3 regions of the Streptomyces sp. NPDC088762 genome follow, and region 3 is predicted to be linked to each of the others. Evidence: riboswitches for the same ligand, from Rfam matches in the RefSeq annotation. Region 3 holds a riboswitch; each other region holds the start of a gene.

Region 1 (3,267 bases), on a different contig from region 3:
CGGAGCTGATGAACGTCGTCCGGCACATCTCGTGCGACGACGACACCACCCGCAAGACCCTGTGGAAGCTGCACGACGGCACGCTCGTCGAGTCCGTGCTGATGCGCTACCCCGACCGGGTCACCATGTGCATCTCCTCGCAGGCAGGCTGCGGCATGAACTGCCCGTTCTGCGCCACCGGCCAGGCGGGCCTCGACCGCAACCTGTCCACCGCCGAGATCGTGCACCAGATCGTCGACGGCATGCGCGCCCTGCGCGACGGCGAGGTCCCCGGCGGCCCGGCCCGCCTGTCGAACATCGTCTTCATGGGCATGGGCGAGCCCCTGGCCAACTACAACCGCGTGGTCGGCGCCATCCGCCGCCTCACGGACCCCGAGCCCGACGGCCTGGGCCTGTCGCAGCGCGGCATCACCGTCTCCACCGTCGGCCTGGTCCCGGCCATGCTGCGCTTCGCCGACGAGGGCTTCAAGTGCCGCCTCGCGGTCTCGCTGCACGCCCCCGACGACGAGCTGCGCGACACCCTCGTCCCCGTGAACACCCGCTGGAACGTCCGCGAGGTGCTCGACGCGGCCTGGGAGTACGCGGAGAAGTCCGGCCGCCGTATCTCCATCGAGTACGCCCTGATCCGCGACATCAACGACCAGGCCTGGCGCGGGGACCTCCTGGGCCGCCTGCTCAAGGGCAAGCGTGTCCACGTCAACCTGATCCCGCTGAACCCGACGCCGGGCTCCAAGTGGACCGCCTCGCGCCCCGAGGACGAGAGGGCCTTCGTGGAGGCCATCGCCCGGCACGGCGTGCCCGTGACCGTACGGGACACGCGCGGCCAGGAGATCGACGGCGCGTGCGGGCAGCTGGCCGCATCGGAACGGTAGGTTCCGGGCCTGACCGTCCACATTCGGCCACGGGGTACCCTGTGGCCGAACCAATTTCATATTCCGACAGGGGAGCGCCACAGCGCTGAGAGTGCGGTAACCGTCATCCGCAGACCCTCTGAACCTCGCCCCGGTCATTCGGGGTAGGAAGTTCGGTCATCACTCAAGCTGTTGCGCCCTGCCCGGCGTCCGCTCCCACAGAGCGCCGGGCAGGGCCGCGTCTTCTCCTGGACATCCCAGGAGGAATTCACCAGTGAGCACCACCAGGAAGATCACGGTCGTCGCGCTCGCGGCCGCGCTCGGCGTCACCACGCTCAGCGCCTGCGGCGGCGACGCCAAGGACAAGCCCTCGGGCGCGTCCGACGCCCCGAAGTCCAAGACCGTCACGCTCGTCTCCCACGACTCCTTCAACGTGACCGAGGCGGTCCTCAAGGAGTTCGAGCAGCAGAGCGGCTACACCGTCAAGGTCCTGAAGTCCGGGGACGCGGGCGCCGCCCTGAACCAGGAGATCCTCACCAAGGGCTCCCCCCGCGGGGACGTCTTCTTCGGCGTCGACAACACCCTCCTCTCGCGCGCCCTCGACAACGGCATCTTCACGCCGTACGAGGCCAAGGGCCTGGCCGGCGTGAAGCCCGAGTACGTGCTCGACAAGGAGCACCGGGTCACCCCGATCGACTCCGGTGACATCTGCGTCAACTACGACAAGGCGTACTTCGCCGACAAGAAGATCGCCCCGCCGCAGACGCTGGACGACCTGGTCAAGCCGGAGTACAAGAACCTGCTGGTCACCGAGAACGCCGCGACCTCCTCGCCCGGCCTCGGCTTCCTGCTCGCCTCCGTCGGCAAGTACGGCGAAGAGGGCTGGAAGGACTACTGGAGCAAGCTCAAGGCCAACGGCGTCGAGGTCGTCGACGGCTGGGAGCAGGCCTACAACGAGCGCTTCTCCGGCTCCGCGGGCGGCAAGAAGGCCAAGGGCGACCGCCCGCTGGTCGTCTCCTACGCCTCCAGCCCGCCGGTCGAGGTGCTCTACGCCGACCCCCAGCCGGCCGAGGCCCCCACGGGCGTCGCCACCGGCACCTGCTTCCGCCAGATCGAGTTCGCCGGTCTGCTGAAGGGCGCGAAGAACGAGGAGGGCGGCAAGGCCCTCGTGGACTTCCTGATCGGCAAGAAGTTCCAGGAAGACATGCCGCTCCAGATGTTCGTGAACCCCGTGACGAAGGACGCCGCCCTGCCGGAGCTGTTCACGAAGCACGGAGTGGTGGTCGAGAAGCCGGAGAGCGTCGCACCGGAGACCATCGCCAAGAACCGTGAGCAGTGGGTCAAGGCATGGACCTCGATCGTCGTGAAGTAGGCGGTACGAAGGAGCCGGGCGCGGCGCCGGGGGGCGCCGCGCCGGGCTCCGGCCCGGGCCCGGGCCCTGGTTCGCGTCCCGTTCTCGGTGAAGGCGGCCGGGCGACCGCCGTGCGGCTCGCGCTGATGGCCGTGCCGCTGGCCTTCTTCGGGCTGTTCTTCGCCTATCCCGTCGCCGCGATCGTCGGGCGCGGGCTCAAGACCGGCGACGGCTGGCAGTTCGGCCGGATCGGCGAGGTCGTCGCCCGCCCCGACATCGCCGGCGTGCTGTGGTTCACCACCTGGCAGGCGGTGGCCTCCACCGCGCTCACGCTGCTGATCGCGCTTCCCGGCGCGTACGTGTTCGCGCGCTTCGAGTTCCCCGGCAAGCAGCTGCTGCGGGCCGTGGTGACCGTGCCCTTCGTGCTGCCGACCGTGGTGGTCGGCACCGCCTTCCTCGCGCTCGTCGGCCGCGGAGGGCTGCTGGACGAGATGTGGGGCGTCCGGCTCGACACCACCGTGTGGGCGATCCTCCTCGCGCACGTCTTCTTCAACTACGCCGTCGTCGTACGGACGGTGGGCGGGCTCTGGGCGCAGCTGGACCCGCGCCAGGAGGAGGCCGCCCGCGTCCTGGGCGCGGGCAGGTTCGCCGCCTGGCGGCGCGTGACGCTGCCCGCGCTGGCCCCGGCGGTGGCCGCCGCCTCGCTGATGGTCTTCCTCTTCACGTTCAGCTCCTTCGGCGTCGTGGTGATCCTCGGCGGTCCCTCGTACTCCACCCTGGAGGTGGAGGTCTACCGGCAGACCGCGCAGCTCCTGGACCTGCCGACGGCCGCCGTCCTGACGATGGTGCAGTTCGCGGCGATCGGACTGATCCTCGGCGTGCACGCCTGGACCGTACGCAAACGGGAGACCGCGCTGCGGCTGGTGGATCCGGGACGGACCGCGCACCGGCCGCGCGGGGCCGCGCAGCGGCTGCTGCTCGCCGCCGTGCTCGTGACGGTGGCGCTCCTCGTCGTGCTGCCGCTGGGTGTGCTGGTGGAGCGGTCCTTCGACGCCCCGGGAGGGT
Region 2 (3,267 bases), on a different contig from region 3:
TCGTGTACGGGAGCACGGTGAAGCCCTCGTCGACCAGGATTTCGGCGGCGTCCAGCAGCTCGACGCCGTCGGGCAGGAGGGTCCGCTCGTCCGCGACCACCTCCAGCTTGATCCAGTCGGTGCCCAGCGCCTCGCGGGCCAGCCGGGCCGTGAGCACGGCCTCGCCCGCGGTGAAGCAGCCCGCCGTGTTCGGCAGCACCGCGATGTCCAGCTTCGACAGTACGGACAGGACCGAGCCCTGGACCGTGGGGTCCAGCCGGCGCATCGCCACGGTGGTGAGTTCGGTGCCGGAGGTGACGAGGGCCCGTTCCAGGACGTCCAGGCTCGGGGCCCCGCCGGTACCCATGATCAGGCGGGAGGAGAAGGTCCGGTCGCCGAGGGTGAAGAGGTCGTCGGCCATGTCGCTCAGCCTCCCTGGACCGCGGTGAGGACCTCGACCCGGTCGCCCTCGCCCACCGGGGTGGCCGGCCACTGCCCGCGCGGGACGACGGTCTCGTTGAGCGCCGCGGCCACGCCGGAGGGCGCCGTGGTCAGGGTGGCGACCACCGCGTCGAGCGTGGTGCCGGGCGCGACCTCGCGCGGCTCGCCGTTGACGGAGACGGAGAAGGAGACGGGGAGGGTCATGCGTACGACTCCTGTCGTGCGGCGGAGAAGCGGCGCGGCGTGAAGGGGCGGGCGACGTCCGGCAGTTCGCCGGTGGTCAGCAGCTCGGCCATCACATCGCCGGTGAGCGGGGTCAGCAGGACCCCGTTGCGGTAGTGCCCGGTGGCCAGGTGCAGGCCCGGCAGGTCGGTGGGGCCCAGCAGCGGGGCGTTGTCGGGGGAGCCTGGCCGCAGTCCCGCCCGGGTTTCGGTGAGGGGGAGTTCGGTGATGCCGGGCACCAGCTCGTGGGCGTCGCGCAGGAGTTCGTAGACCCCGCCCGCCGTGACGGTGGTGTCCCAGCCCAGTTCCTCGCTGGTGGCGCCGATGACGAGTTCGCCGTTCTCGCGCGGCACCAGGTAGACGTGGCTGCCGCGCACGACCGCCCGTACCGTCCGCGACAGGAACGGCGCGTACGCCGCCGGTACGGACAGGCGCAGGACCTGGCCCTTCACCGGCCGTACGGGGGCCACGACCTCCGGCGGTACGCCCGTCAGCCGGCCGCTGAGGGAGCCCGCGGCCAGGACCACCTGGTCCGCGCGCAGCTCCGTACCGTCGCCGAGGACCGCCCCGGCCGCCCGGTCCGCGGTGACCAGCAGCTTCTGCGCGGCGGCCCGGTGGATGCTCACCCCGGCGCCCTCGCAGGCGGCCAGCAGGGCGGCGGCGAGCCGGCGGGGGTCGACCTGGTGGTCGCCGTCCACGCGCAGCCCGCCGCGTACGCCCGGGGCCAGCATCGGCTCCAGGCGGCGGCACTCGCGGCCGGTGAGCCACTCGGACTCCAGGCCGCAGCGGCGCTGGAGGGCGTGCAGCTCGCGCAGGTGGAGCCGGTCGTCGGCGTCGAGGGCGACGGCGAGGGTGCCGCAGGCGCGGTAGCCGATGTCCATGCCGCCGCTCGCGTCGGCGAGCTCGGCGGCGAACTCGGGGTAGCGGGCGGCGGAGGCGAGGTTGAGGCCCAGCAGGGTCTCCTCGCCGTAGTGGAGTTCGGTGACGGCGGCCAGCATGCCCGCCGCGACCTGGGCGGCCCCGCCGCCGGGCGCCGGGTCGGCGAGGATGGTGCGCAGGCCGCGCCGGGCCGCCCGCCAGGCCGTGACCAGGCCGATGATGCCGCCCCCGATGACGAGGACGTCGGATCCCGTTCCGGATCCCTTCCGAGATGAGTGCATGGGCGTCCAGCCCCTCCCTTCGCCGGCATGACCCGGATCAGGTTCGTACGGTCGGAGGCCGGCCAGCCTCCCTCTCAGCCCGGTGCGCCCGGACTCCCGCGATAGGTACGGTGGCCAGACTAACCCTGCCGCGGACGGTGGGTAAGGGGCACCTCTTCCTGACGGAGCGTCAGATGATTAGGGTGTGCGGATGATCATGCAGACGGAAAAGACAGACAGCGGCGTGGTGATCGTCGGCGCCGGAATGGCCGGCGTGCAGACCGCGGTCGCCCTGCGCGAGCAGGGCTTCACCGGTCCGGTGACCCTGCTGGGAGCCGAGCCCCACCAGCCCTACGACCGGCCCCCGCTGTCCAAGGCGGTGCTGCTCGGAAAGGCCGAGGACTCGGCGTTCGACGTGGACTTCGAAGGCCTCGGCATCGAGCTCAGACTCGGTACGGAGGTCACCGGACTGCGCGCCGCCGACCAGGAGCTGGACACCGAGGCGGGCCCGGTCCCGTACGGGATCCTCGTGCTGGCCACCGGCGCCGAACCGCTGACCCTGCCCGGCACCGGCGGCGTCCCGGGCGTCCACCTCCTGCGCACCCTCGACGACGCGGCGCGGCTGCGCCCGGTGCTGGAACAGGCCCCCTCGACGGTGGTCGTCGGGGCGGGCTGGATCGGCGCGGAGTTCGCCACCGCGGCCCGCGAGGCGGGCTGCGAGGTGACCGTCGTCGAGGCCGCGGACCGGGTCCTCGCCGGCGCGCTGCCCGCGGAGGTCGCCGAGCCCATGGCGAGCTGGTACGCCGAGACCGGCGCCGAGCTGATCACCGGCGCCAAGGTCGCCGGAATCGAGGAGGGCCGGGTCCTGCTGGCCGACGGGCGCACCCTGCCGGCCGGCGCCGTGGTCGTCGGCATCGGCGCCCGCCCCGCCACCGGCTGGCTGGCCGGCACCGGGGTGGAGCTGGGCCCCGACGGCGCGGTCGTCGCCGACGAGTACCTGCGCACCTCGCTGCCGGGGGTGTACGCGGTCGGCGACTGCGCCTCCTTCCCCTCCGGCCGGTACGGGAAGCGGCTGCTCGTGCACCACTGGGACAACGCGCTCCAGGGTCCGCGCACGGTCGCCGCGAACATCCTGTCCGGCGAGCCGGCCAAGGCCTACGACCCGGTGCCGTACTTCTGGTCGGAGCAGTTCGGCCGCTTCGTGCAGTACGCCGGCCACCACGGCGGGGCCGACACCACGATCTGGCGCGGCAACCCGGCCGCCGAGCGCACCTGGTCGGTGTGCTGGCTGCGCGACGGCGCCCTGGTCGCCGTCCTGGCCGTGGGCCGCCCCCGCGACGTGGCGCAGGGCCGCAGGCTCATCGAGACGGGCGAACCGGTGGACCCCGCCAAGGTCGCCGACCCGGCGGTGGCCCTGAAGTCGGCCACCGCCTAGGCGCGCCGGAGCGGCCGGAGCGACCCGTACGGGGCCGCTCCGGTACCGGGG
Region 3 (3,267 bases):
CCGGTACGACGCTCGTGACCCCTACGCAGTCCGCCTTACCTTCCACCTTCCCGGAGACGCGCCCGTGACCTGGGCGTTCGGCCGGGAACTCCTCCTCGACGGCATCAACAAGCCGTGCGGTGATGGTGATGTGCACATCGCGCCCACCGATCCCGAGGAGCTGTCCGATGTCCACATCCGTCTCCAGGTCGGTGGCGACCGGGCCCTGTTCCGCGCCGGCGCGGCGCCGCTCGTCGCGTTCCTCGACCGGACCGACCGGCTCGTTCCGCTCGGTCAGGAGCGCAACCTGGGTGACTTCGAGGGGAACCTCGACGACGCGCTCGGCAAGATCCTGGCCGACTCGCAGCAGAACGAGCGGAACGCGGGCTGAGCACCGCGGCACCACCGCGTCATCGCGCCGGCTCAGCGCTTGCGCCGCCGGCCCCGGCCGCGGACCGGTCCCGAGGCCGGAGCCGCGGCCGGGGATCCCGGCCGGTCGGCTGAGACGACCAGGGCGGCCAGTGCCGTCGTCACCGGCACCGAGGCGACCAGTCCGATCGAGCCCACGAGCGTCCGTACGATCTCCTCCGCCACCAGCTCGCTGTTGGCCACCGAACCCATACTGCTGTTCGCGATCGAGAACAGCAGGAGCAGGGGCAGCGCCGCACCCGCGTAGGCCAGCACCAGGGTGTTGACCACCGATGCGATGTGGTCGCGGCCGATCCGGATGGCCGCCCTGTACAGGTGCCGAGGCCCCATGGAGGGGTCGGCCTGGTGAAGTTCCCAGACCGCCGAGGTCTGGGTGACCGTCACGTCGTCGAGTACGCCCAGCGATCCGATGATCACACCCGCGAGCAGCAAACCGCTCATGTCGATGTCCGGGTAGAGCCCGTGGATCAGTCCGGTGTTGTCGTCGGTGTTGCCGCTGAGGAACGCCCAGTCGATGAACAGCGAGCCCAGCAGCCCGATCAGCAGCAGCGAGACGAGCGTGCCGAGGACGGCGACCGAGGTACGTGCGGTCAGGCCATGGCACATGTACAGGGCGATCAGCATGATGGCGCTCGCGCCGACGACCGCGACGACCAGCGGGTTCGAACCCTGGAGGATGGCCGGGAGGATGAAGAGGGTCAGTACGCCGAAGCTGACGATCAGCGCGATCAGCGCGAACAGGCCCCGCATCCGGCCGACGACGACGACCGCGACCGCGAAGATGCCGGCCAGCAGGGCCATCGGGAACTTGCGGTTCACGTCGATCACCGAGTACTGGAGGTCCCGGGGGGCGTCCGGCGCGTACGCGACCACCACCTCCTGACCCTTCGCCAACTGCCGTGGTGCGCCCGGCTGGACGATCTCCACGAACGTGCGGCCCTTGTCCGGCCCGGTGCCCACCTCGACGGTGGCCTTCTTGCACTCGCCGGTCTGTGCGGCCTGGGCCTCGCGGCCCTCGGGGGTGGACGTGTCGCCGGTGGGCGGTACCTGTGAGGCGTTCACCGATTTGCAGTCGACACGCTCCAGTGAGGTGACCGTGCCCTGCTGCGTCTGCCGGTCGAAGCCCACGCCCGTGCGCTCGTGGGCCGGGGCGCCGCCCGGCCAGAGCACCGCCATGCCGATGAACACGGCGGCGGCGAAGGGGATCAGTACGGCCGCGATGACCTTGCGCAGGTGCTGGGAGACGGGGGCCGCGGGGCCGTGGCCATGGCTGTGACCGTGGGAATGGCCGGAGGCGTGACCGTGGCCTGCGTGCTCGTGGCCCGTGGGGCCGGTGGGTTCACCGGGGACATGGGGGTCGTTGGGGGGCTGCGGCGAGGACATCACCGGCAGATCATCGCAAGAGATGAGGGGGCCCACTGTTCAGCACGCCATAAATGACGCTAGCGTGGGGGCACCTTTGCACAACGCGGGAGCTCGGAGCACCGGGCTGAGAGGGCGCTGATCACCGTACGCGCAAGTAATGCGTACGGGAAGAGGCTGCGTCGACCGCCGAACCTGTTACCGGGTAATGCCGGCGTAGGGAGATCAGGTCTCATGACCATTCAGGACGCACGCACGCCTGCCGTCAGCCAGAACGCCGACGGCCAGACCGAGCGCCAGCCGGGCTGGCACAAGGGGTACGTGGCGGGCTCCCGCCCCGACATCCGGGTGCCGGTCCGCCAGGTCCACCTCACCAACGGCAAGGACGTGACGCTCTACGACACGTCCGGGCCGTACACCGATCCGCAGATCGAGACCGACGTCCGCCGGGGCCTCGCGCCGCTGCGCGAGAACTGGATCATCGGCCGCGGCGACACCGAGGAGTACGCGGGCCGTCCCGTGCGCCCCGAGGACGACGGCATCAAGCACACCTCGCCGCGCGGCGGTCTCAAGAACCTCGACGCGGTCTTCCCGGGCCGCCCCCGCCAGCCCCGCCGGGGCCGTGACGGCGCCGCCGTCACGCAGCTCGCGTACGCCCGCCGGGGCGAGATCACCCCGGAGATGGAGTACGTCGCGATCCGCGAGAACGTCTCCCCGGAGGTCGTCCGCGAGGAGATCGCCGCAGGTCGCGCCGTACTGCCGGCCAACGTGAACCACCCCGAGATCGAGCCGATGATCATCGGCAAGCGGTTCCTGGTGAAGGTCAACGCCAACATCGGCAACTCCGCCGTCACCTCCTCCATCGAGGAGGAGGTCGACAAGATGACCTGGGCGACCAAGTGGGGCGCCGACACGGTCATGGACCTCTCGACCGGCCGCAACATCCACACCACCCGCGAGTGGGTGCTGCGCAACTCCCCCGTCCCGATCGGCACCGTCCCGCTCTACCAGGCGCTGGAGAAGGTCGACGGCCGCGCCGAGGACCTGACCTGGGAGATCTACAAGGACACGGTCATCGAGCAGGCCGAGCAGGGCGTCGACTACATGACGGTCCACGCCGGCGTGCTGCTGCCGTACGTGCCGCTGACCGCCCGCCGCAAGACGGGCATCGTCTCCCGCGGCGGCTCGATCATGGCCGCGTGGTGCCTCGCGCACCACAAGGAGAACTTCCTCTACACGAACTTCGAGGAGCTCTGCGACATCCTCGCGACGTACGACGTCACGTACTCGCTGGGCGACGGCCTGCGCCCCGGTTCCATCGCCGACGCCAACGACGCGGCGCAGTTCGCGGAGCTCAAGACGCTGGGCGAGCTGAACACGATCGCCAAGCGCCACAACGTCCAGACCATGATCGAGGGTCCGGGCCACGTCCCGATGCACAAGATCAAGGAGAACATCGACCTCCAGCAGGAGATCTGCGAGGAGGCGCCGTTCTAC

What was found. A riboswitch is a leader RNA that binds a small molecule or an ion and turns the genes downstream of it on or off. The one in region 3 is predicted to bind thiamine pyrophosphate.
Region 1: it holds a riboswitch for thiamine pyrophosphate, as region 3 does, so the genes downstream of both, ACIP5M_RS29710 (thiamine ABC transporter substrate binding subunit) here and thiC (phosphomethylpyrimidine synthase ThiC) in region 3, are expected to answer to the same signal.
Region 2: it holds a riboswitch for thiamine pyrophosphate, as region 3 does, so the genes downstream of both, thiO (glycine oxidase ThiO) here and thiC (phosphomethylpyrimidine synthase ThiC) in region 3, are expected to answer to the same signal.

What each region holds. Positions count from the first base shown of each region.
Region 1 covers NZ_JBIVKT010000017.1:92,011-95,277, reverse strand. Annotated here, with positions in the region: gene rlmN (23S rRNA (adenine(2503)-C(2))-methyltransferase RlmN) at 1-872, shown strand, start outside; TPP riboswitch at 931-1,040, shown strand; gene ACIP5M_RS29710 (thiamine ABC transporter substrate binding subunit) at 1,126-2,223, shown strand; gene ACIP5M_RS29705 (ABC transporter permease) at 2,349-3,267, shown strand, end outside.
Region 2 covers NZ_JBIVKT010000020.1:22,140-25,406, forward strand. Annotated here, with positions in the region: gene ACIP5M_RS31685 (thiazole synthase) at 1-400, opposite strand, end outside; gene thiS (sulfur carrier protein ThiS) at 406-624, opposite strand; gene thiO (glycine oxidase ThiO) at 621-1,802, opposite strand; TPP riboswitch at 1,800-1,912, opposite strand; gene ACIP5M_RS31700 (NAD(P)/FAD-dependent oxidoreductase) at 1,993-3,216, shown strand.
Region 3 covers NZ_JBIVKT010000001.1:483,985-487,251, reverse strand. Annotated here, with positions in the region: gene ACIP5M_RS02270 (SsgA family sporulation/cell division regulator) at 1-370, shown strand, start outside; gene ACIP5M_RS02265 (YibE/F family protein) at 403-1,791, opposite strand; TPP riboswitch at 1,867-2,010, shown strand; gene thiC (phosphomethylpyrimidine synthase ThiC) at 2,005-3,267, shown strand, end outside.